3 regions of the Kocuria sediminis genome follow, and region 2 is predicted to be linked to each of the others. Evidence: riboswitches for the same ligand, from Rfam matches in the RefSeq annotation. Region 2 holds a riboswitch; each other region holds the start of a gene.

Region 1 (10,256 bases), on a different contig from region 2:
TATGCCGAACTGTTCAAGAGCACCGGTCCCTGGTGCACCGTGTACACGGACATCAGCACGGGCACGGTCGACTCGCTGCACGCGATCGACGTCCTGCCGGAGAACATCTGCCGGGAGCTGGAGCAGCAGGGGGCGTCCAAGGCCGATCTCGCCGCGGTGGAGGCCGCCGTGCGCCCGGCGGAGGGCGTGCCGGACCCGGTGTGCCGCTATCTGCTGGTGCGCGACGGCGCCGTGGAGATCAACGAGGTCCTCCCCGGCCCCCTGGCCGGGCGCGGCGTGCTCGAGGTGGGCGAGGTGCCCGACCTCACCCCCCTGTTCCGGCACCGTCCGGACGACTTCCCCTACGTGGTGGCCGAGGTGGGGCGGGACGGCGGCGAGATCTGCCTGGAGTACGCCAGCCGCGCCCGCGCCCTGGACGAGCAGCAGATCGAGGGCGAGACCGAGCACCTGAAGAAGTTCCCCGGCGGCGGCTGGTCGCAGGGACGCTGGCAGCGGCACACCGAGGACGTGTGGCGGCGCAACACGGAGCAGGTCGCCGAGCAGATCGACAAGGTCGTGGCCGAGAGCGGGGCGCAGCTCGTCGTCCTGGCCGGGGACCTGCGGGCCCGGGGCCTCGTCGAGGAGCAGCTGTCCAAGGCCACCCGTGCCCTGGTGAGCGTCGTGGACGCGAACACCCGGGCCGAGGGCAGCCAGTCCGCCGACTTCGGCCACCAGGTCGAGGGGCGCGTCGCGGAGGTCATCGCCCACCGGCAGCACGAGCTGCTCGAGCGGCTGGCCGAGCAGCAGGGCCGCCCGGACCCCACGGCGGTGTCCGGGATCGAGCCGGTGGTCTCGGCGCTCCAGCAGGCGCAGGCCGAGACGCTGCTGATCGACGACACCCACCTGGACGCGGAGCAGCAGCTGCTCGCGCTGGACGCCGAGCCGTGGGTCGCCGTGACGGAGTCGGAGGCCGTGGGCGCCCGCGTGCTCGGCCGGGTACCTGCCGACGCCGCGCTGGTCCGCGCCGCGGTGCTGACCGACGGCCGCCCGGTCTTCGTGCCGCCCGGAGCCCTGCCGGACAGCACGGACGTGGCGGCCCTGCTGCGCTGGCGCGCCGCCCCGGCCGGCTGACCGGCCCCGCCGCACGGCAACGGCTCCCCCGCCGAGGCGGGGGAGCCGTTGCCGTGCGGGCCTGCTGTGCGGACCTGCTGGCCGCACCGCGCTGTCGGTGCGGCGGAGCGGTCAGTAGGCCGGGCCGGTGGTGTTGCGCGTGGCGCTGCGGTCGTGGGTGTCCCGGCGCAGGAAGGACAGGCCCACCATGGTCACGCCCAGGACCAGGTGCAGCCAGTCGTCGGCGGTGTTCACCGGCACGACGTTCGCGGGCGACTCCGGGCCCACGAGCAGCCCGTAGATCCACAGGACCAGATAGACCAGCCCACCCCACAGCAGGAAGCTGCGGGCCCCGGCGGCGGAGCGGGCCAGGGCCAGCCCGGCCACACCGTAGAGCAGGTGGACGATGTTGTGCAGCCAGGAGACCTGGAAGACGCCCAGCAGCATCGCCTCGGACTGGTGGCCGGCGGCCATGAGCTGGTCGTAGTTCGTGGTCAGGCCCGGGATGAAGCCGGCCACGCCCACGAGCAGGAAGACCGCCCCGTACAGCAGAGCGGCGGTCTGGACAGGTGAGCGGTGCGCGGTCCGGTGGTCCGGCCGGGCGGCGGGAGTGGTCATGGTGGTGCCTCGCTTCCTTCGTGTCTGCGGTGATCCGGGTGTGGGACCGGAGCGGCGGACGTTCATGGAAAGCATGCTTGGTACCACCAGAGTACTGCGCTGCCGCACGCGGTGGAAGAGCGCGGGGCCCGCGACCCCGAGTGCGTCAGGACACGAGATCGCGGGCGGGGGTGTCCGCGGCGGACGGCTTGCCGGCGTAGGCGCCCCGATACCGCGCGGCCGGGTGGGTGTCGAGCACCCTGGTCCGTCCGGCGCCGTAGACGTTCTCGCGCAGCGTGGTGCCCTCGTAGGCGGTGCGGTAGCGGCCGCGCTTCTGCAGCTCCGGCACGACCCACTCCACGAAGTCCTCGAACGAGCCCGGGGAGACGTGGTAGGCGAGGTTGATGCCGTCCAGGCCGCCGTCGTCGATCCACCGCTCCAGCTCGTCGGCCACCGTCTGCGGGGACCCGACGATCGGCACGCCCATCCCGCCCATCGAGATGTGCTTGGCGACCTCCTTGACCGTCCACTTCTTCTTCGGGTCCGCGGTGGTGAACGGGGTGAGGAAGGACTGGATGGAGTCGGTCTTGATGTACTCCAGCACGTCGTTCTCGTCGTAGCGGCCCAGGTCCACCCCGGACCAGCCGCCCACGAGACCCAGGGCGCCGTCGGCGTCCGCGTACTGCTCGTAGTCGCGCCGCTTCTGCTCGGCCTTCGCGTCGGTCTCGTCGACGATCACGTGCAGCATGGCGAAGATCTTGAGGTCGTCCCGCCCCCGGCCCTGGGCCTCGGCCTCGTCGCGCAGCTTGTCGGTGACCACGCGGGTGAGGTCCGGGCGGATGCCGCCCACGAACACCGCCTCCGCGTGCCGCCCGGCGAAGGCGCGCCCGCGCGAGGAGGCGCCGGCCTGGAAGATCAGCGGGGTGCGCTGCGGGGACGGCTCGGTCAGCCCGATGCCCGGCACGTCGAAGTACTTGCCGTGGTGCTGGATGGGGTGCACGAGGGACGGGTCGGCGAAGACCCCGTTCTTGCGGTCGCGCTTGACCGCACCGTCCTCCCAGGACCCCTCCCACAGCTTGTAGCAGACCTCCATGAACTCCTCGGCGATCTCGTACCGCTCGTCGTGGGAGATCTGCTCCGTCAGCCCGTGGTTCTCGGCCGCGGACTTCAGGTAGGACGTCACCACGTTGAAGCCGATCCGGCCCTTGGTCAGGTGGTCGAGGGTCGCGAACTTCCGTGCCAGCGGATACGGCTGCTCGTAGGTGATCGCGCTGGTCACCCCGAAGCCGAGGTGCTTCGTCACGGCCGCCATCGCGGAGATCTGCATGAACGGGTCGTTGACCGGGATCTGGGTGGCGTCCTTGATCACCGGCGCCGCGGAGTTCCGGTAGACGTCGTAGTAGCCGACCACGTCGGCGAGGAACATCGCGTCGAACAGGCCCTTCTCCAGGACCTGGGCGACGTCCGTCCAGTACTCGAGGGTGTTGTACTCGTCGGCGCGGGAGCGCGGGTGCTTCCACAGGCCCGGGGCCTGGTGCCCCACGCAGGTCATGTCGAAGGCGTTCAGGGCGATGCGCTTGCTCACAGGGACCTCCCAGGTCGATCATCGACCCGCGCCCGTGCGTCGTGAAGACCTGCTCGCGGGTCCGACGCACTCGTGGGCGCCGTACTTGCCACGGGGCGAGTGCGCCGCGGCCCGATGTTCATCTGGGGCACCCCGCTACGGGAGAGGGTTGCCGCCCGACCAGCCAGAGCTTCGCGTCGGGACTCGTCATCGTCGTCGCGGACCAGCTTAGCGGCTCCCCCCGCACACGGGGCAACCCCTCGTCCACCCGGTGCACGGGAGGATCACGGAAACTCGCGGAAGGACCGCGGGAGGAGTCAGGCCGGCGGGGCGAGCGGCGGCGAGCGCCGCGGGTCCAGCGTCCAGCCGCGCCGCAGCCGCGCCCCGAGCTCGATCAGCGGGCACGTGTCCATCACCACGTCGAGTCCCGCGGCAGCGGCGCGGTCCGCCGCCGCGTGGTCCACGACGCCCAGCTGCAGCCACACGGCGCTGGCGCCGGCGGCGATGGCCTGGTCCACGACGGCCCCGACGCGGCGGGAGTTGACGAAGCAGTCCACCACGTCGATCCGCCCCGGGACCTCGGCGAGCGTGCGGAAGCCGGGCTCACCGTGCACCACCTCGCCCTTCGGGTTGACCGGGACGATCGTCATGCCGAGGTCGTCCCGGATGCGCTTGGCGACCGAGTGCGCGGGCCGGGCCGTGTTCCCGGTCAGCCCCACCACGGCCCACCGTCCGGACTGTGTCATCAGGCGGTCGATCACGGCTGGGTCGTTGCGGCTCATGCCCCCACCCTGGCACGAACCCGCCGCCCACGTCCCGCACGCATCCCCACCATGTCCCGAGGTTGCACGTCCCGGCCACCGCGCACGGGTCGCCGACACGTGCGATCCCGGCGGGAGGGCAGGAGGGATGGGTCAGGAGAAGAGCGGGAACAGGTCGGCTTCGGGGCCCAGGTGCGCGCGGTCCTGGGCGGGCAGGGCCGCGCGGCCGGTGCCCACCCGGGCGAAGTGCTCGTCGCTCCAGTGCTCGGGCGGCTCCCGCTCCCACAGGTCGATGAGGACCCGGCGGACCTCGGCGAGCCCGTCCACCGCCGGCCCCGGGCAGCCCTCCAGGTGCTCGATGAGGTCCAGGTGGTGCACCGTGGCCTCCACGGCCAGGGTGCTCAGGAGGTCGTCGACCCGGAGCACGTGGCCCTGGGTGCGGACCGTCCCGCCGGGCCGGCAGCGCTCCGCCGCGTGCACCAGCGCCCGCGCCGACTCCCGGTAGTGCCCCCGCAGCTCCTCCCAGTCCGGGTACAGGCTCGCCGCCGCCCGGGTGCGGCGCCGGTCCTCGGCCGCGGCCGCGGGGTCCACCCCCCGGTCCGCCCAGTAGGTCGCGGCGTCCCGATCCGGGCGGGCCGTGGTGGGCGTGTGCAGGGCGACCAGACCGCGCACCGCATCCGCGGCGCAGTGGTGGGCGAGGTCCCGCACCGACCACCCGCGGCAGCCGGTGGGAGCCCAGGAGTCGTCGTCCCCGAGCCCGTCCAGGACCGCCGCGAACGCCGTGCAGGCGTCGCGGACCAGGTCCGCCCGGGTCGGGGTGTTCCGGCTCGTCATGGGTCCATGGTGCGGCACGAGGGCGCGGCGTGCCACCGTTTTCGACCATGACGGCCCGCGGAGCGATTTGCCAGGCGGCCCGCGGAGCACGTTCAATGGGGCGGTAACCATCCGGAGCGGCTGAGAGACCTGGCTCGTCGACGTCGCAGCAACCGGCACGGATCCGTCCGATCCCCGTGCGAGGTGCTAATGCCAGGACCGATGGAGTTGATCATGGGCACGTCTCTGCTGGGCTCTGCACCGTCCACCACTGCCGCACCGGCCACCGCGAAGCGCGCCTGCTCGGTGGCCTTCGAGCACGTCGGCAAGGCCTTCCCGTCCGGCGGGTACGACCACCACGTCCTGCACGACGTCGACGTCACGGCCCGGCCCGGGGAGGTCCTGGCGATCCTGGGGCCCTCGGGCTGCGGCAAGTCCACGCTGCTGCGGGCCGCCGCCGGCCTCGACACCGCCTCGGCCGGCCGGGTGCTCATCGACGGCACCCCGGTCTCCGGGATCGACCCGCGCTGCGCCGTCGCCTTCCAGGAGCCGCGGCTGCTGCCGTGGCGCTCCGTGCGCGAGAACGTCCGCCTGGGGCTGCCCTCCGGGCTGGGCCGGGCCGAGGCCGACGCCGTGATCGACGACCTGCTGCACCTGGTCGGGCTGACCGCCCACGCCCACCACCGTCCCCGGGCGATCTCGGGCGGCATGGCCCAGCGCGCGTCGCTGGCCCGGGCGCTGGCCCGCAACCCCGGCGTGCTGCTGCTCGACGAGCCCTTCGGCGCCCTCGACGCCCTGACCCGGCTGCGGATGCAGGACCTCCTGCTCACCGTCCACGCCGCGCAGCCGACCACCGTCCTGCTGGTGACCCACGACGTCGACGAGGCCCTGCAGCTGGCCGACCGGATCGTGGTCCTGGGCCGCACCGGCCCGACCGCCCCCGCCTCGATCAGCACGGTGCTCTCCGTGCCCGGCGACCGTCCCCGCGACCGGGCCTCCGAGGTCCTCGCCGAGCTGCGGGTGCAGCTGCTCGGCCACCTGGGCGTCGACGCCCACCACCCCGCGACCCGCTGATCCCGCCCCGCTCCCCCCGGGCGCGGCGCGGCCCTGCGCCGCGCCGGGTCCGCCCGGCACGCCCACCCCACCACGAAAGGCCCCACCATGCCGCTGTCCCCGCGCCCCGCCCGCACGGTCCCCGCCCTCGCCGCCGTCCTGACCCTGTCCCTGACCGGGTGCATGGCCGGGGAGGGCTCGGGTGAGGGCTCCGGCGAGGCACAGGCGGCCGAGAAGGTCACGGTCGACTGGGCCACCTACAACCCGCTCTCCGTGGTGATCAAGGAGAAGGGCTGGCTCGAGGCCGCCTTCGCCGAGGAGGGCACCGAGGTGGAGTGGGTGCAGTCCGCGGGCTCGAACAAGGCGAACGAGGCGCTGCGCGCCGAGGCGGTCGACATCGGCTCCACCGCCGGCTCCGCGGCGCTGCTGGCCCGCAGCAACGGCACCCCGATCAAGGTGATCGACCTGTACTCGCAACCGGAGTGGTCCGCGCTCGTCACCACCCCGGGCAGCGGGGTGGGGTCGGTGGCCGACCTCGAGGGCCGCACCGTGGCCGCCACCAAGGGCACCGACCCCTACTTCTTCCTGCTCCAGGCCCTCGAGGAGGGCGGGGTGGACCCGGCCGACGTCACGATCCAGAACCTGCAGCACGCCGACGGCCGCTCGGCGCTGGAGAACGGCCAGGTGGACGCCTGGTCCGGGCTGGACCCGATCATGGCCGCCGCGGAGCAGAACGGCGCCGAGCTGTTCTACCGCAACGTGGACTTCAACACCTACGGCTTCCTCAACGCGCACGAGACCTTCCTCGAGGAGCAGCCCGAGGCGGCGCAGACCGTGGTGGACGTCTACGCCTACGCCCGGGACTGGGCACTGGCCCACCCCGAGGAGACCGCCCAGCTGCTCGCCGACGCGGCCGGGATCGAGCTGTCCGTGGCCGAGCAGGTGCTCGAACGGACCCGCCTGGACATCGACCACGTGCCCGGCGAGCAGCAGCTGGCCGTGCTCGAGAAGGTCGGCCCGATCTTCGTGGACTCCGGTGACGTGTCCGGCCAGGAGGAGATCGACGAGGCCCTGGCCGGCCTCGTGGAGAGCTCCTACGCCGAGGGCGCCGACGCCGCCCGCGTGGCCGAGGCCGCCGAGGGCGCGGAGGCCGGGCTGTGACGGCGCCGCTGAGCCCGTCCGGGGACGCCGTCCGCACCGACGACGCCGTCGGCGCCGACGACCCGGGCGCGGCGCCCGCCCCCGTCGCGCAGCCCCGCCGCCGTCCCCTGCTGCGCGCGGGACTCGGCCTGCTCCTGCCCGCGGCGCTGCTGGTGCTGTGGCACGTGCTGTCCACCGCCGGGGCCTTCAGCGCCGTCCAGCTGCCCGCCCCGCTGGCGGTCCTGACCGCCGGCGCCGACCTGCTGTCCCGGGGCGAGCTGTGGACGCACGTGGGCATCTCCACCCAGCGCGTGCTCATCGGCTTCCTGGTCGGCGCCGGGCTGGGCCTGGCGGCGGGCTCCTTCATCGGGCTCTCCCGCTGGGGCTCCGCGCTCGTGGGCCCCACGATCGGGGCCTTCCGCGCGGTACCCTCGCTGGCGTGGGTGCCGCTGCTGCTGCTGTGGATCGGCCTCGGCGAGGACTCCAAGGTGACGCTGGTGGCGATCGGGGCGTTCTTCCCCGTCTACACCACCGTCTCGGCCGCCCTGCAGCACGTGGACCGCAACCTGCTCGAGGCGGCCCGGGCCTTCGGCGTGCACGGGTTGCGGCTGCTCACCACGGTGCAGCTGCCGGCGGTCATGCCCTCGGTCATCTCGGGGCTGCGCCTGGCGCTGGCCCAGGCGTGGCTGTTCCTGGTGGCCGCGGAGCTGCTGGGCGCGTCCATGGGGCTGGGCTTCCTCCTCACCGACTCGCAGAACAACGGCCGCACCGACCGCCTGCTGCTGGCCATCGTCCTGCTGGCCGTGCTCGGCAAGCTCTCCGACGCGCTGCTGGGCGTGTTCGAGAAGTGGGCCGTGAAGAAATGGGCCTGACATCCCCGTCTGGCACAGTGGGCACACACCGGGCACGCCCGTGCCGCCAGGAAAGGACCGCAGCACCGTGAACGCCAGCTGGAGCGACCCGCTCTCCCCCACCCCGAACCCGGCCCTGGTCTCCGACGCCGCGCGCGTCGCCTTCTGGGAGGGCCAGGCCTCCCGGCTCGACTGGTCCGAGCCGTGGACCACGGCGCACCGCTTCGAGGGCCCGCGGCGGATCGGGCAGGACGCGGACGGCAACCCCACCTGGTCGGTCCCGGAGCTGGCGTGGTTCGAGGGCGGGACGCTCAACGTGGCGCACAACTGCGTGGACCGCCACGTCGAGGCGGGCCGCGGCGCCCACGTGGCCCTGTACTTCGAGGGCGAGCCCGGCGACCGGCTGGTCTACACCTACGCGGACCTGCAGCGCGAGGTGTCCCGGGCGGCCAACGCCCTGCTCGCCCTGGGCGTGGAGCAGGGCGACCGGGTGGTGGTCTACCTGCCGGTGATCCCGGAGACCGTCATCATCACGCTGGCCTGCGCCCGGATCGGCGCCGTGCACTCGCTGGTCTTCGGCGGGTTCTCCGCCGAGGCCCTGCGGTTCCGCGTCGAGGACACCGGCGCGAAGGTGCTCGTGACCACGGACGGGCAGCACCGGCGCGGGGCCGTGGTGCCCGTCAAGGCCGTCGCCGACGAGGCGTGCGGCGGGGACAACGCGATCGAGCACGTCGTCGTGGTGCGCCGCACCTCCCGCCCGGGCCGCAGCGACCTGCCGCGCGGGACCCGGGGGACGCACTCCAAGGAGGAGGACGCGGTCCCGTGGACGCGCGGGCGCGACGTGTGGTGGCACGAGCTGGTGGCCGAGCAGTCCGACGTGCACGAGGCCGAGGCCTTCGACGCGGAGAGCCCGCTGTTCATCATCTACACCTCCGGCACCACCGGCCGCCCCAAGGGCCTGGTGCACACCATGGGCGGGTACCTGGTGCAGGCCGCCTACACCCACGCCCTGCTCTTCGACCTGCTGCCGGACGTGCGCGACGACGAGGGGCGGCTGCGGCCCGACGAGCTGTCCGCCGTCAACGACCCCGCCAAGGTCGACTCGACCGTGCACTGGTGCACCGCCGACCTCGCCTGGGTCACCGCGCACACCTACGAGATCTACGGCCCGCTGGTCAACGGCGTGTCCGAGGTGATCTACGAGGGCACCCCGAACACCCCGCACTGGGGCCGGCACTTCGAGGTGATCGAGCGCTACGGGGTCACCACCTACTACACGGCGCCCACCCTGATCCGCTCGCTCATGGGCGCGTTCCCCAAGGGCGTCCCCCCGCTCTACAACCTCAACTCCGTCCGGCTGCTCGGCTCCGTGGGCGAGTCGGTCAACCCGGAGGCCTGGCGCTGGCTGCGCGCGCAGCTGGGCCGGGACGAGGTGCCGTTCGTGGACACGTGGTGGCAGTCCGAGACCGGCGCGACCGTGATGTCCCCGCGCCCGCACGACCCGCAGTTCGCGCCCCCCGGGACGTTCGACGACGGCGCCCCGCACACCGCCCTCAAGCCCGGCTGCGCCACCCGAGCCGTCCCGGGGCTCTCCACCCGCGTGGTCGACGAGGCCGGGGCGACGGTCCCGCCCGGTGTGCAGGGCTTCGTCGTCGTCGACCGGACCGGGCCGTCGATGGCGCGCACCGTCTGGGGCGACCCGCAGCGCTACCTGTCCTCCTACTGGCAGGCCTACGCCGAGCAGGGCTGGTTCCTCGCCGGGGACGGCGCCCGCTACGACGAGGAGGGCGACATCTACATCCTGGGCCGGGTCGACGACGTCATCAACGTCTCCGGGCACCGGCTGTCGACCATCGAGATCGAGTCGGCCCTCGTCACCCACCCGTGGGTCGTGGAGGCCGGGGCCGCTCCCGTGCGCGACGAGCTGACCGGGCACGCGGTGCTCGCGTACGTCGTGCTGACGCCCGAGGCCGGGCGGGTGCCGGCGGACGAGCTGACCGCGGCCCTGCGGGAGCACGTCTCCCACGAGATCGGCCCGATCGCCAAGCCGCGGGCCGTCGTGGCGGTCCCGGACCTGCCGAAGACCCGCTCCGGGAAGATCACCCGCCGGCTCCTCGCGCAGCTGTGGGAGGGCGAGCCGCTCGGCGACCGCTCCTCCCTGCAGAACGAGGAGGCGCTCGAGCGCATCGCCGAGGTGCTGGCGGCGCGCGGCTGAGCCGCCCGGGGTGCCCGGCCCCGTGCCGTCAAGCCGGATGACCCCAGGTTGAGCCGTGTGACCAGCCCCGCGTCGGACTCCTAGGATGAACACCGTGAGCTCCTCCCCCGCCACCCCCGCCCCGGCCCGGCGCCGCCTCCTGCCGGAGCTGCCCCGCATCCCCCTCCCCGCCG
Region 2 (10,256 bases):
CCACGCGCCGCCCCTCGGGGGCCGCCGCCGCGATCCGCGCCCGCAGCTCGGGCAGCGGCAGCAGCCGCCCGTCCGGGCCCTGCAGCTCCGTGTACGGCAGGCTGACCGCCCCGGGCATGTGGCCGGGGCGCAGGCCGGGCCGCGGTTCGGGCTCCGTGCCCGCGAACCGGCCGGCGGAGCGGGCGTCGAGGACGACCGCCCCGGGCTCCCCGAGGGCGTCGGCGACGTCGTCGGCGCCCACGAAGAACCCCTCCTGCGGCACGAGCTCGACGTCGCCGGGCTCGGCGGGCGGATCCGCGTGCGTGCCCACGGGCCGTCCTTCGGCGGCCCAGGCCGGCAGCCCGCCGTCGAGCACCGCCGCCCGGTCGAAGCCCGCCGCCCGCAGCATCCACCACACCCGGGCGGAGGCGAAGATCCCCTTGCCGTCGTAGGCCACCACGGTGCTGGTCCGGGAGATCCCCAGCGCACGGGCCGCCGCGGTCAGCCGGCCGGCCGGGGGCATCGTGTGCGGCAGCTCCGCGGACGGGTCGGCGAACGGCCCGTCCAGGTCCAGGAGCAGGGCGCCCGGGATCGCCTCCTCGGTGCGGTTGAGCGTGGAGCTCGCGTCCACCAGCACGAGCCGGGGGTCGCCGAGGTGGCCGGCCAGCCACCCGGTGCCCACCACGGGCCCGGGCAGCTCGAGGAACGTCTCGGAGTGCGGGGTGCCGGTGCTCATGCGGGCCAGGGTAGCGCCTCGGGCTACGAGGCCGCGCCCGTGAGCGCCCGTTCGAGGTCCTCCAGCTGGTCCTCGACGTCCTCGATCCCCACCGACAGCCGCACGAGGTCGGTGGGCACCGCCAGCGGGGTGCCCCGGACCGAGGCGTGCGTCATCTCCGACGGATAGCAGATCAGGGACTCGACCCCGCCCAGGCTCACGGACAGCGAGTACAGCCGCGTGCCCTCGGCCACCGCGCGGGCCGCAGCCTCTCCCCCGGCGAGGCGGAAGGAGACCATGCCGCCGGACCCGCGCATCTGCGTCGCGGCGAGCGCGTGGCCGGGGTGCTCGGGCAGCCCGGGGTAGAGCACCCGGGACACCTCCGGGCGCTCCAGCAGCCACTCGGCGATCCGCTGGGCGTTCTCCTGGTGGCGCTCCATGCGCAGGCTCAGGGTCTTGAGCCCGCGGGCGGCCAGGTAGGAGTCCTGGGGCCCGGCCACGGCGCCGGCGGCGAACTGCTGGAAGCCGACCGTCTCCGCGAGCGGCGCGCCGCGCCAGGCGGCGGCTCCGACGACCACGGCCCCGCCGAGGACGTCGGAGTGCCCGCCGATGTACTTGGTGGTGGAGTGCACCACGGCGTGGGCGCCGAGCAGCAGCGGGTTCTGCAGGTACGGGGACGCGAAGGTGTTGTCCACCACGAGCAGCGCCCCCGCCTCCCGGGCCAGCTCCGCCCAGGCCGCGACGTCGGCGATGCCGAGCAGCGGGTTGGAGGGCGTCTCCAGCCACAGGACCGCGGTGTCCCCGGGGCGGACCGCGGCGCGGACGGCGTCGAGGTCGGTGATCTCCACGGGCGTGTGGCCGATCCCCCACGGGGCGAGCACCCGGGTGATCAGCCGGTTGGTGCCGCCGTAGCCGTCGGCGCCGAGCACCACGTGCTCGCCCGGGCGCAGCACCGCCCGCAGCAGCGCGTCCTCGGCGGCGATCCCGGAGGCGAAGGCGAACGCGCGATCGCCGTGCTCCAGGGCCGCGAGCTGCTCCTCGAAGCCGTTGCGCGTGGGGTTCGAGCCGCGGCTGTACTCGTGGCCGGCGCGCAGGACGTTGATCCCGTCCTGGGCGAAGGTGGAGGTCTGGTAGACCGGCGGGATGACGGCCCCGGTCAGCGGGTCGGGCTGCTGGCCGGCGTGGACGGCGGTGGTGGTGAAGCCGCGTCGGCGGGTGGTGACGGTCCGAGTCATGGTGGGGCTCACTTCCGGAGGGTCGGAACGGTCTCGGGCACGGCGTCGAGGGCCTGGCCGAGGTCGGCCACGAGGTCCTGCGGGGCCTCGAGGCCGATCGAGAGCCGGATGGTGGTCTCGGCGATCCCGCCCGCCCGGCGCTGCTCGGGCGTGAGCCGGCAGTGGGTCATCGCGGCCGGGTGGGCCACGAGGCTGCGGGTGTCGCCGATGTTGGCGACCAGCTTGAACAGCCGCAGCCCGTCGATGAAGGGCCCCACGGCGGCGTCCGGGGCGGCGAGGTCGAAGGAGAACACGGAGCCGGTGCCGCGGGGGAAGTCCCGGGCCGCGATCCCGGCCCCGGGGTCCCCCGGCAGCCCGGGGTGGTGCACGCGCGCGACGGCGGGGTGATCGGCGAGGAACTCGGCCACGGCCAGTGCCGAGGCCGTGTGCCGGGCCACCCGCAGGTCGAGGGTCTCGGTGCCCTGCAGGATCTGGCTGGCGTTGAACGGGGAGAGCGTGGTGCCGAGGTCGTGCACGTACTTGGCCCGAACCAGGTGCAGGTAGGGGCTGGCCCCGGCGCACTTGTCGAGCAGGCTCTGCCCGCCCCAGCGGGCGCGGGCGCGGGTGAACTGCGGCCACCGCGCCGGCTGCGCGGACCAGTCGAACGTCCCGCCGTCCACGACCGCCCCGGCGAGGGCGTTGCCGTGGCCGCCGAGGAACTTGGTGGCCGAGTGCACCACGACGTCCGCGCCCTTCTCCAGCGGCCGGTACAGCGCCGGGGAGGCGAGGGTGTTGTCGACGACGACGGGCACCCGGGCCGCCCGGGCGACGTCGGCGATCCCGGGCAGGTCCGGCAGCGTGGCCAGCGGGTTGCCGATGGACTCGAGCAGGAAGGCGCGGGTGTCGGGGCGCACGGCCGCGGCCCAGGCGCCGGGGACGGTGGGGTCCACGAAGTCGACCTCGACGCCGTGGTCAGCCAGCGAGTCGGTGAGCAGGTCCACGGTCCCGCCGTAGAGCTTCTCGGAGGCGACCAGGTGCCTGTCCTCCCCCTGCCCGAGCAGGGCCAGCAGCGCCACGGCCACCGCGGACTGCCCGGAGCCGGTGGCCACGGCGCCCACCCCACCCTCGAGGTCGCTGATCCGCTGCTCGAGCACGGCGACCGTCGGGTTGCCGGTGCGGGTGTAGGTGAAGCCCGCCCGGGTCTGGGCGAACATCTGCCGGGCGGCCTCGTAGTCCGGGAACTCGAAGGCGGCGCTCTGGTAGATCGGCACCGTGAGGGTGCGCTGCCCGGGGTCGTGGTCGGCGCCGGCGTGGATCTGCCGGGTCGAGAGGTCCAGGTCGGTCACGGGGAGGGACATGGCGCGGCTCCTGTGCACTTGCTCTTACCCGCACCGGTCACCCGCTGCGCGGCAACGGGGATGCAGGCCGCTTCCTCATCCGAACCACCCGGTGAGCATGGGGTTGGTGCGCGACCCAGTCGGAGCTTGGCAGTCGCGTCTCGTGAAGCTGGGACCACAGTATGCGCGGGGCGGGCCGGCGCCGCTCCACGACCGAAGATGACGTCCGTGACGGATCGTGACGCCGCTCGCGACGCATCCTGTGACGCCCTTGCGATCACCCCCGGTGGCGTCCCGCGCACCCGGTGCCGCGGCGGGTTACGCCCGGGTGTCGATGTCCTCGAAGATCAGGAACGTCTGGGTGTCCACCACGCCGGGCAGCTGCTGGATGTGCTCGAAGATCACCTGCCGCAGGTGCACCGTGTCCACGGCGCGCACCAGCAGCATGACGTCGAAGTTCCCGCCCACCAGGGCGATGTGGTGCACGGCCGGGATGGCCTGCAGCTGCCCGCACAGCTCCCGCCAGGTGTTCTGCTGGAGCTTCAGCGTCACGTAGGCCGAGGCCTGCAGCCCGGCGCGCACCGGGTCGATCACGGTGCTGAAGCGCAGGATCACCCCCTCGTCGCGCAGCCGGTTGATGCGGGCGTAGGCGTGGGCGCGGGAGACGTGCACGGCCGCCGCGATCGCGGTCACCGACTGCCGGGCGTCCCGGGAGAGCTCGGCGAGGATCTTCCGGTCGGTCTCGTCCAGCGGGACGGGGGTCGAGGGCACGGCGGGCTCCTTCGGGGTGGGGTGGGAGGGCGGGAAGCGGTGTCGGACGAATGCGTGTGTCCCACGCCACAGTAAAACATTTCGTCCACGGAGACGGCACCGCCGCCCGCAGGATTCTGGACTTTCCCGCGCGCCTGGATACGAACCGCTCATCCTTCTCATACTGGGCGGACAGAACTTCAGCGGCCTTCCCGCCTCCCCGCGTCCGCGCCCGGACCGGGGACCGACCGAGGGGACACCATGAGCCAGACCGTCGAGACCCCCGAGGACCCGATCCTCCGGGCCTCCCAGACCTTCGGCATCACACCGGAGCAGTACATGCTCCCGGCCCGCGGCGAGATCCGGATGGTGGACCCCGCCGGCCGCCTGCTGCCGGCCGAGGAGCAGGGCACCGAGCCCGGCCACGAGTACCCGCTGCCCGCCGGGGACGTGCTGCTGGGCGCCTACGAGAAGCTGGTGGTCGGCCGCCGGGTCAACGACCAGAACTCCGCGCTGGTGCGCCAGGGCCGGATGGCCGTCTATCCCTCCAGCCACGGGCAGGAGGCCTGCCAGGTGGCCGCGGCCCTGTGCCTGCGGGAGGGCGACTGGCTGTTCCCCACCTACCGGGACACCGTGGCCGTGATGACCAGGGGCGTGCGGCCCATGGACGTGATGTCGATCTTCCGCGGCGAGTGGCACGGCGGCTACGACCCCCACGAGCACCACGTCGGCATCCAGTCGACCCCGCTGACCACCCAGCTGCTGCACGCGGTGGGCGTGGCCCACGCCGCGAAGCTGCGCGGTGAGGACACCGTGGTCCTGGCCATGTGCGGCGACGGCGCCACGAGCGAGGGCGACTTCCACGAGGCCCTGAACTTCGCCGCCGTGTTCAAGCTGCCGGTCGTGTTCTTCGTGCAGAACAACGGCTACGCGATCTCCGTGCCCCTGTCCCAGCAGTCGGCCGCCCCGAGCCTCGCCCACAAGGCGGTCGGCTACGGCATGGCCGGGGAGCGGGTGGACGGCAACGACCTGGTTTCCCTGCTCGCCACGCTGGGCCGCGCCGTGGACCTGGCGCGCTCGGAGTCCGAGCCCCTCCTCGTGGAGGCCCACACCTATCGCATGCAGGCCCACACCAACGCCGACGACGCGACCCGCTACCGCGACGACGCCGAGGTGCAGGAGTGGATCGCCAAGGACCCCGTGACCCGCATGCGCGCCTACCTGGCCGGGGAGGGGCTGCTCGACGACGCGGCCGAGCAGCGCATCGCCGCGGCCGCCGAGGACGTCGCCGCGGCCCTGCGCGACGGCATGAACGCCGACGTGGAGGTCGACCCGCGCGAGCTCTTCCGCCACGTCTACACCGAGCAGACCCCGCAGCTCGCCGAGCAGGAGCAGTTCCTCGCCGCCGAGCTCGCCCGAGAGGAGATCGCACAGTGAGCACCCTCCAGGCCCCCGCCCCGTCCGGGCGGACCCCGGCCGTCAAGCCGGCCACCTTCGCCCAGGCGCTCAACACCGCCCTGGCCGACGCCCTGGCCGCGGACGACGCCGTCGTCGTCTTCGGGGAGGACGTCGGGACCCTCGGCGGGGTCTTCCGGATCACCGACGGGCTGACGAAGCGCTTCGGCCGCACCCGCTGCTTCGACACCCCGCTGGCCGAGTCCGGGATCGCCGGGATGGCCGTGGGCATGGCGATGAACCGGATGCGCCCCGTGATCGAGATGCAGTTCGACGCCTTCGCCTACCCGGCCTTCGAGCAGATCGCCTCGCACATCGCGAAGATGCACAACCGCACCCGCGGCGCCGTGACCCTGCCGATCGTCATCCGCATCCCCTACGCCGGCGGCATCGGCGGCGTGGAGCACCACTGCGACTCCTCCGAGGCCTACTACGCCCACACCCCGGGCCTGAAGGTCTTCACCCCGGCCACCGTCGAGGACGCCTACCTCATGCTCCGCGAGGCGATCGACTCGGACGACCCCGTGGTGTTCTTCGAGCCGAAGAAGCTCTACTGGTCCAAGGCGCCGGTGGACCTGGCCGAGCTGAGGGACCGCTACGAGAACCGGGCCCCGGAGCGCCGGGAGGGCCGCGCCGTCGTCGCCCGCACCGGGCAGGACGCCACGATCCTCACCTACGGGCCGTCCGTGCCCACCGCCCTGGCGGCCGCCGCGGCCGCCGAGGCCGAGGGCCGCTCCCTCGAGGTCGTGGACCTGCGCAGCATCGTCCCGTTCGACGACGAGACCGTCGCCGCGTCGGTGCGCCGCACCGGGCGCGTGGTCGTGGTCGCCGAGGCCCCCGGCTTCGCCTCCGTGGCCGCCGAGATCGTCGCCCGGGTGCAGGAGCGCTGCTTCCACTCGCTGGCCGCGCCGGTGCGGCGGGTGACCGGCTTCGACATCCCGTACCCCTCGCCCAAGCTCGAGGAGTACTACCTGCCCAGCGTCGACCGCATCCTCGACGCCGTGGACGACCTGCAGTGGGAGGACTGACCATGACCGTGAAGACGTTCACCCTGCCGGACCTCGGCGAGGGACTCACCGAGGCCGAGCTCGTGAGCTGGCTGGTCCAGGTGGGCGACACCGTGGCCGTGGACCAGCCCATCGCCGAGGTGGAGACCGCCAAGTCCGCAGTGGAGGTGCCCTGCCCCTTCGCCGGGACCGTGCAGGAGCTGCACGGCGCCTCCGGGCAGACCCTCGACGTGGGCGCGCCGCTGATCTCCGTGAACACCGGGGACACCTCCGGGACCCCCGCCCCGCAGGGCGGCGGGCCCCGCGGCGGGCAGTCCTACCGCGAGGAGGAGCGCGCCGGCGCGGACCCCCGCTCCGCGGCCGAGGCGGGCACCGTGGCCTCCGGGACCTCCGACGACGCCGAGGGCTCCGGCAGCGTGCTGATCGGCTACGGCACCCCGGCGGCGGGATCGGCCGGGCGCCGGCGCCGCCCCAGGCGTTCCGGCGCCACCGCCGGGGCCTCCGGCCCGGTCGCCGACGGGCTCGGCGACCGGCTCACCCGGCAGCTCGCCGAGCAGGCCGCCGGGCAGGCCGCCGCCGCCGGGGCCGCCCACGACGCGATGGCCTCGGCCCCGCGGCTGGCCCCCACCGTCGTCTCCCCGATCGTGCGCAAGCTCGCGAAGGACCGCGGGATCGACATCTCCACCGTGCGCGGCTCCGGGCCCGGCGGGCTGATCCTCCGCCGGGACGTCGTGGCCGCCGCCCCGGAGACGGCCACGCCGGAGGCCGCCGCGCCGCAGCCCCTCGCCCCGGAGACGGCCGCCGGGGCGCCGTCCCCGACGGACCCGCGCACGGGGCTGGGCGTGGCCGGGCGCGTGCCGGTCTCGGGGGTGCGGAAGGTCATCGCGCAGGCGATGAGCCGCTCGCGCACCGAGATCCCCGAGGCCACCGTCTGGGTGGACGTGGACGCCACGAAGCTGGTGGAGCTGCGCGCGGCGCTCAAGGCGCAGGACCCCGCCACCGCGCCGGGGCTCATGGCCCTGATCGCCCGCTTCGTGCTCGCCGGCCTGACCCGCTACCCCGAGCTCGCCACCCGCATCGAGACGCGCGAGGACGGCAGCCAGGAGATCGTGCGCTTCGAGGGCGTGAACCTGGGCTTCGCGGCGCAGACCGACCGCGGGCTCGTGGTGCCGAACATCCGCAACGCCCACGCCCTGAGCGCCCGCGGCCTCGACGCGGAGCTGCGGCGGCTCACCGAGCTCGCCCGCTCCGGCAAGGCCTCCCCGGCGGAGCTGTCCGGGTCCACGTTCACCCTCAACAACTACGGGGTGTTCGGCACGGACGGGGCCGCGGCGATCATCAACCACCCGGAGGTGGCGATCCTCGGGGTCGGCCGGATCATCGACCGGCCGTGGGTGGTCGACGGGCAGCTGGCCGTCCGCAAGGTCACCCAGCTCTCCCTGGCCTTCGACCACCGGGTGTGCGACGGCGGGACGGCCGGCGGCTTCCTGCGCATGGTGGCCGACGCGGTCGAGAACCCGATGTCGGTGCTCGCGGACCTGTAGCAGCTCCGCCGGCCCGGGCCTGCGGGCCCGGGCCGGCGGTGGCCGGGAGGCTCAGCGGCTCGGGACGGACCCGCGGCCGGGAGCGGCGCCGGGGTGCAGCAGGACCCTGCCCCCGGTGTCCCGGGTGATGTTCCAGGCCCATTGCAGGGCGCCGGCCCGGGTGCTCGCCCGGAGGCCGCCCCAGCGGGAGCCCGGCGCTCGCACCTCCCAGCCGCCCAGGGGGCTGCGGGCCACGACGCGGTCGACGGACGCGGACACGACGGCCACGCCCCTCAGTCGCTCTCGGGACCGGAGCAGTACAGGCACTCGGGTTCGGCGGCGCCGCAGGCGCACCGCAGCGCGAGAACGCCCCAGGACAGGGCGGCGGTCCCGCGGAGGCGGGGGCGGGACGGGGCGGGGACGACGTTCGGCAGGAGTTCGACGGTCATGGGTGCAGGTCCTCGGAGGATGGGCCGCTGAGCGGTGGTCGTGCAGGAACGCACCGGCGACGGCCGCGGTCAGGACGGGGCACCTGTGTCCTGGCTCACGGCCGACGGTCCGGTGCCTCCAGTATCGGCCCCCGCTCCCGTCGGCAAAAGCAATGCTTTCCGACGACTACTGGTTAGTATTTTTGTGCCCTCACCCAGCGGCGCGGAGGCGCCGGTTCAGTGCGCGAGCTCCCAGGACCACAGCAGCAGCATCGTCACCAGGAAGCCGGTGAGGTAGTTCAGCCACAGGAACCGCCGCCAGCCGCGGTTGGCCCGCGCGCAGCCGGCGTCCGTGATCGTCAGGAACGGCACGAGGTTCGCCAGGTAGGGCAGCACCAGCAGGGACGCCAGCGGCCCGGGCCAGGGCACGAGCAGCAGGAGCAGCCCGGCGGCGAGGTAGAGCACCAGGGCGGCCCACACGGTGGGGCGGGCGCCCAGGACCGTGGCGATCGAGCGCAGCCCGCCCTCCCGGTCCGCCCGGACGTCCTGCACGGCCCCGAACGCCTGGGAGGCCATCGACCACAGGAAGAACCCCGCGCACAGGGCCACGAGGCCCACCGACGGGTCCGCCCCGGCGAGCACCAGGCCGTAGACGGCCGGGGACACGAAGTGGGCGGCGGAGGTCGCCGAGTCCAGGAACGGGACCTCCTTGAAGCGCAGTCCCTCGAGGCTGTAGGCCACGACCGCGAACAGGCTCGCCCCCAGCACCCCGGCCGCGGCGGCCCCGCCGGCGGGGAGCAGGTACGCCAGGAAGGGCAGGGCGGCCAGCACCGAGCCCACCAGGATCATCCGGTGCTCGGAGCGGTCCACGAGCGCGCCCTCGACGCCGCCCTTGCGGGGGTTGCGGAGGTCGGACTCGTAGTCGAAGACGTCGTTGATCCCGTACATCAGCAGGTTGTAGGGGAACAGGAAGAACAGGGTCCCGACCACCAGGGGCAGGTCCACCCGGCCGGTCGTCAGGACGTAGGCCGCCGCGAACGGGAAGGCGGTGTTGACCCACGAGACCGGGCGGGACGTGGCCACCAGGGTGCGCACGGTGCCCGTCAGCCGGCCGCGCCCGGCCAGTCCCCACCACAGCGAGGGCAGCAGCAGCAGCGCGGCCAGCGGATAGGCGAAGTCCTCCACCGGCACCAGGCCGATCCGCAGCCCGGTGATGTGCCCGGCCCCGTAGTCGAAGAGCCCGGCGGCGATCATGAGGTTGTCGAACACGACCGTCAGCAGCGCCAGGACCCCGAAGGAGATCCCGAGCACGGCCAGGGCCCGGCGCGGGGCAGGCGCCGGGGAGGGCCGGCGGACCAGCAGGGTGGCCGGCGTCAGGGCCAGCGCCAGGAAGACCGGGATGATGAGGGCGTAGGTCACGGGGCGTCCGCCTCCTCGCGGACCGGCTCGGCCGCGGCGGAGCGGCGCGCCAGCGCCTTCTCCGTCAGCCGGACCAGGTTCATGGTGAGGTAGCAGAGGAACAGCAGGAACACGACCTCCTCGACCGGGATCTGCGGGGCCACCATCCAGCCGGTCGCGTACGCGCTCCGGCTGTGCAGGAAGATCCCGAGGCCGATCCCGGCCACGTCCCACGCGAGGAAGAACACCACGCCCGCGGCCAGCACGAGGGCGCCCCGGCGGGGGTCGTGAGCCAGGAACAGCCTGCCCCGCACGTCGAGGAGCACCATCCCGGCCAGGCTGAGCAGCAGGAAGCCGAGGTACGCGAAGCTCATCCGCGCGGCACCAGGGGTTCTGCCAGCGGCCCGGTGGAGGTGTCCCCCCGCAGGTCCTTGAGCAGGATCTCCGCGC
Region 3 (10,256 bases), on a different contig from region 2:
CTCGGTGGAGCGCCTGGTGCCCGGGGACCGGGTGATGGTGCCGTTCAACGTGTTCTGCGGGTCCTGCTGGTTCTGCGCCCGGGGCCTGTACTCCAACTGCCACAATGTGAACCCCAATGCCACCGCGGTGGGCGGGATCTACGGCTACTCCCACACCTGCGGGGGCTACGACGGCGGGCAGGCCGAGTTCGTGCGGGTGCCCTTCGCCGATGTGGGGCCGGCGGTGATCCCGGAGTGGATGGACGAGGAGGACGCGGTGCTGTGCACCGACGCCCTGGCCACCGGCTACTTCGGGGCGCAGCTGGGCGACATCGCCGAGGGCGAGACCGTGGTGGTCCTCGGGGCCGGGCCGGTGGGGTTGTTCGCGGCGAAGTCGGCGTGGCTGATGGGCGCGGGCCGGGTGATCGTGGTCGACCACCTGGACTACCGGCTGGCCAAGGCGCGCCAGTTCGCCCAGGCCGAGACGGTCAACTTCGCCGAGCACGACGACGTGGTGGTGGAGCTCAAGCGCAGCACCGACTACCTGGGCGCGGACGTGGTGATCGACGCGGTGGGGGCCGAGGCGGACGGCAACTTCACCCAGCACGTCACCGCGGCCAAGCTCAAGCTGCAGGGCGGGTCCCCGATCGCGCTGAACTGGGCGATCGACGCGGTGCGCAAGGGCGGGACGGTGTCGGTGATGGGCGCCTACGGGCCGATGTTCAGCGCGGTGAAGTTCGGCGACGCGATGAACAAGGGCCTGACCCTGCGGATGAACCAGTGCCCGGTGAAGCGGCAGTGGCCGCGGCTGTTCGAGCACATCCGCAACGGCTACCTCACCCCCAGCGACATCGTCACCCACCGCATCCCGCTGGAGCACATCGCCGAGGGCTACCACATGTTCTCGGCCAAGCTCGACGGGTGCATCAAGACCCTGGTGGTGCCCGGGGCCTCCTGAGCCCCGGCACCCCACCCCGACCCGAGCCACCGGCCCACCGGCCCACCGGCCCACCGAGGAGGAAGCCATGACGCCCATCCCCGACACCCCCGGCGACGTCTCCGCCCACGCCGCCTATCTGCCCGGGGAGCCGGACCGGCGGGTGGACCGGGAGGCGCTGCGGGCCCGCATCCCCGGCTGGGGGGCGGACCTGGACCCGGCCGACCGCCCCGCGGTGCCGAGGCTGCGCTACGACCGGGCCGCCACCGGGGCGCACTGGGAGTTCCCCGAGCGCCAGCCCGAACGCTGGCCGCGGGAACGCTCGCTCGAGCACGCCGGGCTGCCCCCGGTCTTCGGCACCTCCTGCCCGCCCAAGGGCTTCTCCGGGGTGCTGCGCCGGCACGCCTACCGCCGCTACAGCGAAGGCCGGGCCGCGCACTGGCTGATCCTGCTCGCCGCCGACCGCATCGACGCCTGGGAGAGCCACCTGGCCTCCTTCGCCACCCTGCGCCCGGACAACCCGGTCACCGAGACCGGGGTGCGCGCCGAGTTCACCCGCCACGGGCTCTCCTCCCGCACCGGGCACCAGCGCACCGACCTCTCCCACCAGTGGCTGGACCCGCTCCTCGTGGCCGGGCCCTGGGTCCTGGCCGGCGGCGCCGCCCTCGCCGCCGGCCGCGCCCTGCTCCGGCGCGTCCGCTGAGCCGGGCTCAGCCCGCGCCGACGAGCAGCAGGGTCGTGCCGAAGACCAGGCCGGAGACCACGAGCACCACGGTGGTGTAGCCGAGGATGTCGCGGATCTTCAGCCCGGCGATGGCCAGCAGCGGCAGGGCCCAGAACGGCTGGATCATGTTGGTCCACTGGTCGCCGTAGGAGATGGCCATGATCATCACGGCCGGGTCCACGTCCAGCCGGGCGCCCGCGTCGAGCAGGATCGGGGCCTGGATCGCGACCTGGCCGCCGCCCGAGGGGACGAAGAAGTTGACGATGCCCGCCGACAGGAACGCGAGCAGCCCCAGCGTCTGGGGCGAGGCGACGGCCACGATCGAGTCGGAGAGCACCTGGATCAGCCCGGTCGCCGCCATCATGCCCATGATCCCGGCGTAGAGCGGGAACTGCAGGAGGATGTCCCCGACGTTGGCGGCGGCGTTCTTGATCAGGGCCATGACCTCGAAGGCGTTGCGGGCGATCAGGAAGATCAGGGCCAGGAACATCCAGTTCACGATGTCGAGCGTCACGGTGCCGCCCTCGGCGAAGTGCAGCACCAGGTAGCCGGCGAGCGCCAGCCCGACGACCAGGGTGGGGACCCGGCTGGCGTCGAGCCGGTCGGCGGGAGTGGCGACCTCGTCCTCGCCGACCGTCTGCTCCGACGCGGCGAGGGCGGCGGCGGTCATCCGGTGGGCGGGGTCCACGGCCCGCGGGGCGACGAGCCACAGGGCCAGGGCGACGAGCACGATCGTGACCACGGCGGCGGTGATGTTCCAGGCGGAGAAGGTGGTCTCCGTGATGGGCACGGTGCGCCCGATCTGCTCCTCGATGAAGGAGCCCGGGGTGGCCGCGGTGAGCGGCCCGGACCCGGAGTAGCCCATGTGCCAGACCACGAAGCCGGAGAACCCGGAGGCCACCAGCATCGGAAAGCTCAGCTCCAGGCCGCGGCGGTCCCCCTCGGCGGCGACGTCGCGGGCGAGCAGGGCGCCGACGACGAGGCCGAGCCCCCAGGTGATCAGGGAGGCGAGCGCCGCCACGAGGAAGACGAACACGTAGGCCTGCAGCGCCGTGCGGGGCACCCGGGCGAGGCCGCCGAGCAGCCGGCGCACCGGCCGGGTGTTGGCGAGGGCGTGGCCCAGCAGCAGGATCAGCGCCATCTGGGTCATGAAGGCGAGCAGCCCGGCGAGCCCCTCGCCCCAGCCGCGCAGCACGTCGGCGGGCCCGGCGTCCGTGAGCAGCAGCGCCATGACGCCCACGGCGACGCTCAGCAGGATCGCGAAGTTCAGCGCGGACGGGATGTACTTCTCGACGACCGAGTTGACGGGCCGCATGGCCCGGGCGATCGCGGGCTCACGGATGTCGGTGCTCATGACGGGATCTCCTGCGGTGGGGGGCGCGCGAGGATCCACGCCGGCCCCCGGTGACCACGGGTGCTCGTGGTCACCGGGGGCGGGCGTGGTGTCTCGCGGTGGGGGCGGGGCGGGTGGGTCGCGGGGGCCGGACGGGGTCAGTCGCGGTAGAGCAGCAGCGCCTCGCCCTGGCCGCCGCCGCCGCAGAGGGAGACCGCGGCCTTGCCGGAGCCGCGGCGGGAGAGCTCGAGCGCCGCGTGCAGGGCCAGGCGCGCCCCGGAGGCCCCGATCGGGTGGCCGAGGGCCACCGCGCCGCCGTGGATGTTGGCCTGCTCCAGCGGGTAGTCGAGGTCCCGCAGGGACTGGATCAGCACGGAGGCGAACGCCTCGTTGATCTCGATGAAGTCGAGGTCCTGCACGGTCCAGCCGGCCTTCTCGACGGCGGCCTCGATGGCCCGGGACGGCTGGGAGTGCAGGGACGTGTCGGGTCCGGCGACCTGGCCGGGGGCGCCGACGACGGCGAGGTGCTCCAGCCCGTGGCGCTCGGCGTATCCCCGGCTGGTCAGCACCACGGCCGCCGCCCCGTCGGACAGCGGCGAGGAGTTGCCGGCGGTGATGGTGCCGTCCTTGGCGAACGCCGGCCGCAGGCTCCCCATGGACTCGGCCGTGGCGTCCGGCCGGATGCCCTGGTCGGCGTCGACCACGAGCGGGTCGCCCTTGCGCTGCGGGATCGTCACCGGGGCGATCTCCTCGCGGAAGACGCCGTCGGCGGTGGCGCGGGCCGCGCGCCGGTGGCTCTGGGCCGCGACCTCGTCCTGCTCCGCGCGGGAGATGGACCGCTCGCCGTTGCCGGACTCGGTGAGCGAGCCCATGGACACGCAGGCGGCGACGTCCACGAGACCGTCCTTGGCCACGGCGTCCTCGAGCTTCAGGTCGCCGTAGCTCTTGCCCTGCCGCACCCCCGCGGCGAGGTGCGGGGCGTTGGTCATGGACTCCTGGCCGCCGGCCACGACGATCTCGGCCTCGCCGGCCCGGATCATCCGGGCGGCGTTGGTGATGGCCACGAGCCCGGAGAGGCACACCTTGTTGACGGTCTCGGCGGGCACCCCGAGCGGGATGCCGGCGGTGACCGCCGCCTGGCGGGCGGGGTTCTGGCCGGCCCCGGCCTGCAGGACGTGGCCCATGATCACGTAGTCGACCTGGTCGGGGGTGAGGCCGGCGCGTTCGAGCGCGCACGTGATGGCGTGGGCGCCCAGCTCGGCCGCGGTGAGGGACGCCAGCTGCCCCAGGATCTTGCCCTGGGGCGTGCGGGCGCCGGACAGGATGACGACGTCGTTCGGGGTGTTCATCGGTTCTCCTCGGCAGCACCTGGTGCGGCGGACACGGTCTCGGTCGGAGCGGTCTCGGTGGGGACGCTCTCGGGGGTGACGTCCTGCAGCTCGGTGCGGAAGGACGCCTCGGTCTTCGCGCGGACCTCGTCCTCGGTGACGCCGGGGGCGAGGCTGCGCAGCACGAGCCCGCCGTCCTCGACGTCGAAGACGCACAGGTCCGTGACGATGCGGTCGACCACGCCCACACCGGTGAGCGGAAGGTCGCACTCGGTCTTGATCTTGGCGGAGCCGTCCTTGGTCACGTGCTCGGTCAGCACGACGACGCGCGGGGTGCCCGCGACGAGGTCCATGGCCCCGCCCATGCCCTTGACCATCTTGCCGGGGATCATCCAGTTGGCGAGGTCGCCCGAGCCGGAGACCTGCATGGCCCCCAGGATCGCGATCTTGACGTGGCCGCCGCGGATCATCCCGAAGGACGTGGCGGAGTCGAAGATCGAGGCCCCGGGCAGCAGCGTGATGGTCTGCTTGCCGGCGTTGATCAGGTCCGGGTCCTCCTCCCCCTCGTAGGGGAACGGGCCCATGCCGAGCACGCCGTTCTCCGACTGCAGCACCACGTTCACGCCCTCGGGCAGGTTGTTGGCCACCAGGGTGGGGATGCCGATGCCGAGGTTGACGTAGTCGCCGTCGGAGAGCTCCACGGCGGCGATCGCCGCCATCTCGTCGCGGGTCCAGCTCATGCGTGGTCTCCGTTCTGGTGGGAGGGCTGCCCGGCCGTGGCGGGGCGGGGGCGGACGGTGCGCTGCTCGATGTCCTTGGGCGCGCCGCTGTACGGCACGACGTGCTGGACGTAGACGCCGGGGGTCACGATGTGGTCGGGGTGGATCTCGCCGACCGGCACGAGGTGCTCGACCTCGGCGACGGTGAGCTTCCCGGCGGTGGCGACGATCGGGTTGAAGTTGCGCGCGGTGTAGCGGTAGACGAGGTTCCCGTCGGTGTCACCGGTGTGGGCGTGCACCAGAGCGATGTCGGCCACGATGCCGCGCTCCTGCACGTAGGTCTCGCCGTCGAACTCGGCGTGCGGCTTGCCCTCGGCCACGAGGGTGCCGACCCCGGTCCTCGTGTAGAAGGCGGGGATGCCCGCGCCGCCGGCCCGGAGCCGCTCGGCGAGCGTGCCCTGCGGGTTGAACTCGACCTCGAGCTCGCCGTCCAGGTACTGCTGGGCGAAGAGCTTGTTCTCGCCCACGTAGGAGGCGAGCACCTTCGTGACCTGGTGGTTCTCCAGCAGCACCCCGAGGCCCTTGCCGTCCACGCCCATGTTGTTGGAGACCACCGTGAGACCGGTGACCCCGGAGTCGCGGACCGCCTCGATGAGGTCCCGCGGGATCCCGCTGAGCCCGAACCCGCCGACGGCGAGCGTCATGCCGTCCCGCAGGTGCTCCGCGAGCAGCTCGGCGGCGTTGTCGATGACCTTGGACACCCTTGTCCCTTCCTGTCGGTGAACTGTGACCCAGGACTCAATCTAGGAACACCCCACATACCGGTCAACCGGTGGGCCGGGATCCCGCGGACTTTCCTCAGCATCCGGCCATCAGGTCCCCGAATGTCCATATAGTGGAGTCCATGACGGAGAAGGTCGGGGCCGGCTCGGGCACCCAGGTGGTCCACCGCGTCGCGCAGCTGCTGCGCGCCGTCGCGGGGCGGGAGCAGGGCAGCACCGTGGCGGAGCTCGCGGCGGCGACCGGGCTGACGCGCCCCACCGTGCACCGCCTCCTGACGGGGCTGGCCGAGGAGGGACTGGTGGACCGCCCGGCCGGCAGCACGGCGTGGCAGCTCGGCCCGGAGCTCTACGTGCTGGGCGCGGTCGCGGCCCACCGCTACCCGATCCGGGAGCTGGCCGGGCCGTCGCTGCGCCGGCTCGCCGAGGCCACGGGGGAGAGCGCGTTCCTCTCGGCCCGCCGGGGAACCGAGACGGTGTGCCTGGCGCGGGTGGAGGGGGCGTTCCCGATCCGCTCCCACGTGCTGTACGAGGGCCTGCGGCTGCCGCTGGGGGTGGCCTCGGCCGGTCTGGTGGTCCTGGCCCACCTGCCGGACGCGGAGGTGGAGCGGATCCTCGCCGCCACGACCGCGGTCCGCGCCGAGTGGGGCCCGCTGCACACCTCCGAGCGGATCCGCGAGCTGCTGGAGGACGTGCGGCGGGAGGGCTTCGCGGTGAACCCGGGGCTGATCGTGGAGGGCAGCTGGGGCATGGCCGCGGCGGTCTTCGACGCGACCGGCGCGCCGGTCTACGCCCTGAGCCTCACGGGGATCGAGCCGCGCTTCGCCGGGGAGCGCCGCGGCCTCCTGGGGCGGGCCCTGCTCACGGAGGCCCACCGGCTCTCCCGGGAGCTGGGCCACCGCTGAACGGTCCGCGGTCCGCTCAGCGCGCCGTCCAGCCCCCGTCCATCGTGTAGGACGCGCCGGTGACCATGGAGGCGTGCGGTCCGGCCAGCCACGCCACGAGGCTGCCGACGTCCTCGGGGTCCACGAGCTTCTTCACCGGCGTCTCGCCGAGCATGATCCGCTCCACGACCTCGGACTCGGGGATCCCGTGCACCCTGGCCTGGTCGGCGACCTGCTTCTCGACCAGCGGGGTGCGCACGTAGCCGGGGTTGACGCAGTTGCTGGTCACCCCGTGCGCCGCCCCCTCCAGGGCCACGGTCTTGGACAGCCCCTCGAGGCCGTGCTTGGCCGCGACGTAGGCGCTCTTGTAGGGGGAGGCCCGCAGCCCGTGCACGGACGAGATGTTCACGACCCGCCCCCAGCCCCGCTCGTACATGTGCGGCAGGGCCGCGCGCACCAGCAGGAACGGGCTCTCGAGCATGAGCACGAGGATCCGGTGGAAGTCGGCGGGGTCGAAGTCCTGGATCGGGGACACCTTCTGGATGCCGGCGTTGTTCACGAGCACGTCCGCCTCCAGGCTCAGTCCGGCCAGCGCCGCGGTGTCGAGCAGGTCGACGGCCCACGCCCGCCCGCCGAGCTCGTCGGCGACCCGCTGCGCGCCGGCCTCGTCGACGTCGGCCACGACCACGTGCGCCCCGGCGCCCGCCAGGGCGCGGGCCGCGGCCAGTCCGATGCCGCTCGCTCCACCGGTCACCAGCGCGGTGCGGCCCTCGAGGCCGTTGTCCTGGAACATGGAGATCCTTCCTTCCGTCCGCCGCGCCCACAGGGTCCGGGGCACCGGTCACCGTCACGGTATGTGATCCGGAGCACGACGGCGAGCAGGGACCCGCGCGTCACACGGCGTCATGCCCGTCACGCGGGTCCCGAATGGCGCAACATCCGGGCCGTGGGATTGGATGGGGTCGTCACCATCCAGAGCGGCCGAGAGACCTGGCTCGACGACGCCGCAGCAACCCGCACGGACGGCCCCCGCGCCTCCGCCCCGGTGCTACCGCCAGGACCGATGGAAAGGACAGCGCCCCATGCTGCACAGTGCCGACCGCATCCTCACGTCCCACGCCGGGTCCCTCCCCCGGACACCGGAGCTGCTGGAGGCCAACGAGGCCCGTGTCCCGGGCGCGGCCGGGGCCGAGGAGTTCGACCGCCTGCTGCGGGACGCCGTCGTGGACGTCGTGCGCCGCCAGCGCGAGGCCGGCATCGACGTGGTCAACGACGGCGAGTACGGCCACGCGATGACCCACTCGGTGGACTACGGCGCGTGGTGGACCTACTCCTTCGACCGCACGGGCGGGCTCGAGATCGTCGACGACAACGACGTCCACGTCCCGAAGCGCTCGACCCCCGGCAACGTGGTGCTCACGAGCTTCCTGGACCGGCGGGACCTCGCCGCCTTCCACGACGCCTACACGGACCCCTCCTCCGGCATCCACCTGGCCGACCCCGACCTGCCGCCGCCCGTGTTCCCGGCGGCGACCGGGCCGATCAGCTACACCGGCCGGGACGCGGTGTCCTCCGACGTCGCCAACCTCACCGCCGCGCTGCGGGAGACGGGGGCGGCCGAGGGCTTCGTCGCCGCCCTGTCCCCCGGCTCGGCCGCACGGATCGGCAACCACCACTACGCGAGCGAGGAGGAGTTCCTCTACACGTGGGCGGACGTGCTCCGTGAGGAGTACACCGCGATCCTCGACGCCGGCCTGGTGCTGCAGATCGACGACCCCTCCATCGCCGAGTCCTGGGACCAGATCAACCCTGAGCCGGCCGTCGAGGACTACCGGCGCTTCATCCAGCTCCGCGTGGAGGCCCTCAACCACGCCCTCCGCGGTCTGCCGCAGGAGCGGATCCGCTTCCACCTGTGCTGGGGCTCCTGGCACGGCCCGCACACCACGGACCTCGAGTTCAAGCACCTGGTGGACCTGCTGCTGTCGATCGACGCGGGCGCCTACTCCTTCGAGGGCGCCAACGCCCGGCACGAGCACGAGTGGAAGGTCTGGGAGGACCACGCCCTGCCCGAGGGCAAGCTGATCCTGCCCGGCGTGGTCTCGCACGCCACCAACGTCGTGGAGCACCCCGAGCTCGTCGCCGACCGGATCGAGCGCTACGCCAAGCTCGTGGGGCGCGAGAGCGTCATCGCCTCGACCGACTGCGGCCTGGGCGGGCGGGTGCACCCGCAGATCGCGTGGGCGAAGCTCGAGACGCTCGCCCGCGGCGCCGAGCTCGCCTCGCGCCGGCTCTGGGCCTGAGCGCCCCGCCCGCACCCACCCCCGTCAGCCACCCCCGAGGAGCACCTCCATGACCCTGCAGAACACCGATCGCGTGCAGACCACCCATGTGGGCTCCCTGCCCCGGACCCCGCGCCTCCTGGAGGCCAACCGGCAGCACGCCGAGGGCGCGATCACGTTCGAGCAGCTCACGGACGAGCTCGCCACGGGCGTCGAGGACGTCGTGCGGCGCCAGCGGGAGACCGGCGTGGACGTGGTCAACGACGGCGAGTACGGGCACACGATGTCCAGCGCCGTCGACTACGGGGCCTGGTGGAACTACTCCTTCTCGCGCCTCGGCGGGCTGACGCCCACGGACGAGGACCGGTGGGCGTCCACGGAGCGCAGGCGCTCCTCGCCCGGGCACGTCGTGCTCACGAGCTTCCCGGATCGCCGGGACCGGGAGCGGTTCCGGGAGGCGTACGAGGACCCGGCGTCGGGCATCCTCACCGGGCGCTCCTCGACCACGCAGCCGAAGATCACCGGACCGCTGACCTACACCGGGCAGGAGGCGGTGGCCTCCGACGTCCGCAACCTCAAGGCCGCCATGGCCGCCACGGGCGCGGAGACGGGGTTCGTCGCGGCGCTGTCCCCGGGCTCCTGCGCGCGCGTGACCAACGAGTACTACCGGACCGACGAGGAGCTCGTCTACGCGTGCGCCGACGCCATGCGGGAGGAGTACCTGGCGATCGCCGCGGCCGGGCTGATCGTGCAGATCGACGATCCCTCCATCGCGGAGTCCTGGGACCAGGTCAACCCGGAGCCCACGGTGGAGGACTACCTGGCCTTCACGCGGCTGCGCGTCGAGGCGCTCAACCACGCGCTGCGCGGGATCCCCGAGGAGCAGGTGCGCTTCCACCTGTGCTGGGGCTCCTGGCACGGCCCGCACACCACGGACCTCGAGCTCAAGCACCTCGTGGACCTCATGCTGACCATCAATGCCGGCGGCTACACCTTCGAGGGCGCCTCCGCCCGGCACGCCCACGAGTGGAAGGTCTGGAAGGAGCACCCGCTGCCCGAGGGGCGGGTGATCGTTCCCGGGGTGGTCTCGCACTCGACCAACGTCGTGGAGCACCCCGAGCTCGTCGCGGACCGGATCGAGCAGTTCGCCTCGGTGGTCGGCCGGGAGAACGTCGTCGCCTCGACCGACTGCGGACTGGGCGGACGGCTGCACCCGCAGATCGCCTGGGCCAAGCTGGAGTCCCTCACGGCCGGCGCGCGCCTGGCCTCGGAGCGGCTGTTCGGCTGAGCGGAT

The links. Region 2 has a riboswitch for S-adenosylmethionine ahead of GMA12_RS14670 (O-acetylhomoserine aminocarboxypropyltransferase/cysteine synthase family protein). Riboswitches for the same ligand answer to the same signal wherever they lie in the genome.
Region 1: another riboswitch for S-adenosylmethionine. It lies ahead of GMA12_RS15750 (ABC transporter ATP-binding protein); the one in region 2 lies ahead of GMA12_RS14670 (O-acetylhomoserine aminocarboxypropyltransferase/cysteine synthase family protein).
Region 3: another riboswitch for S-adenosylmethionine. It lies ahead of GMA12_RS15865 (cobalamin-independent methionine synthase II family protein); the one in region 2 lies ahead of GMA12_RS14670 (O-acetylhomoserine aminocarboxypropyltransferase/cysteine synthase family protein).

The regions. Positions count from the first base shown of each region.
Region 1 covers NZ_WOGU01000015.1:52,009-62,264, forward strand. The annotation lists gene GMA12_RS15725 (baeRF2 domain-containing protein) at 1-1,110, shown strand, start outside; gene GMA12_RS15730 (DUF4383 domain-containing protein) at 1,222-1,707, opposite strand; gene GMA12_RS15735 (LLM class flavin-dependent oxidoreductase) at 1,853-3,271, opposite strand; SAM riboswitch class IV at 3,348-3,462, opposite strand; gene GMA12_RS15740 (CoA-binding protein) at 3,568-4,032, opposite strand; gene GMA12_RS15745 (maleylpyruvate isomerase N-terminal domain-containing protein) at 4,165-4,845, opposite strand; SAM riboswitch class I at 4,950-5,053, shown strand; gene GMA12_RS15750 (ABC transporter ATP-binding protein) at 5,059-5,898, shown strand; gene GMA12_RS15755 (aliphatic sulfonate ABC transporter substrate-binding protein) at 5,986-7,038, shown strand; gene GMA12_RS15760 (ABC transporter permease) at 7,035-7,889, shown strand; gene GMA12_RS15765 (AMP-binding protein) at 7,957-10,083, shown strand; gene GMA12_RS15770 (succinate dehydrogenase cytochrome b subunit) at 10,169-10,256, shown strand, end outside.
Region 2 covers NZ_WOGU01000013.1:20,307-30,562, forward strand. The annotation lists gene GMA12_RS14660 (sulfurtransferase) at 1-715, opposite strand, end outside; gene GMA12_RS14665 (cystathionine gamma-synthase) at 739-1,929, opposite strand; gene GMA12_RS14670 (O-acetylhomoserine aminocarboxypropyltransferase/cysteine synthase family protein) at 1,938-3,266, opposite strand; SAM riboswitch class IV at 3,282-3,414, opposite strand; gene GMA12_RS14675 (Lrp/AsnC family transcriptional regulator) at 3,564-4,016, opposite strand; gene GMA12_RS14680 (thiamine pyrophosphate-dependent enzyme) at 4,257-5,432, shown strand; gene GMA12_RS14685 (alpha-ketoacid dehydrogenase subunit beta) at 5,429-6,478, shown strand; gene GMA12_RS14690 (dihydrolipoamide acetyltransferase family protein) at 6,481-8,001, shown strand; gene GMA12_RS14695 (DUF2188 domain-containing protein) at 8,053-8,268, opposite strand; gene GMA12_RS14700 (hypothetical protein) at 8,274-8,429, opposite strand; gene GMA12_RS14705 (prenyltransferase) at 8,646-9,827, opposite strand; gene GMA12_RS14710 (lycopene cyclase domain-containing protein) at 9,824-10,180, opposite strand; gene crtI (phytoene desaturase family protein) at 10,177-10,256, opposite strand, start outside.
Region 3 covers NZ_WOGU01000015.1:75,488-85,743, forward strand. The annotation lists gene GMA12_RS15825 (zinc-dependent alcohol dehydrogenase) at 1-937, shown strand, start outside; gene GMA12_RS15830 (hypothetical protein) at 1,005-1,619, shown strand; gene GMA12_RS15835 (short-chain fatty acid transporter) at 1,627-2,994, opposite strand; gene GMA12_RS15840 (acetyl-CoA C-acetyltransferase) at 3,132-4,322, opposite strand; gene GMA12_RS15845 (CoA transferase subunit B) at 4,319-5,041, opposite strand; gene GMA12_RS15850 (CoA transferase subunit A) at 5,038-5,781, opposite strand; gene GMA12_RS15855 (IclR family transcriptional regulator) at 5,925-6,704, shown strand; gene GMA12_RS15860 (3-hydroxybutyrate dehydrogenase) at 6,721-7,476, opposite strand; SAM riboswitch class I at 7,649-7,753, shown strand; gene GMA12_RS15865 (cobalamin-independent methionine synthase II family protein) at 7,766-8,983, shown strand; gene GMA12_RS15870 (cobalamin-independent methionine synthase II family protein) at 9,033-10,250, shown strand.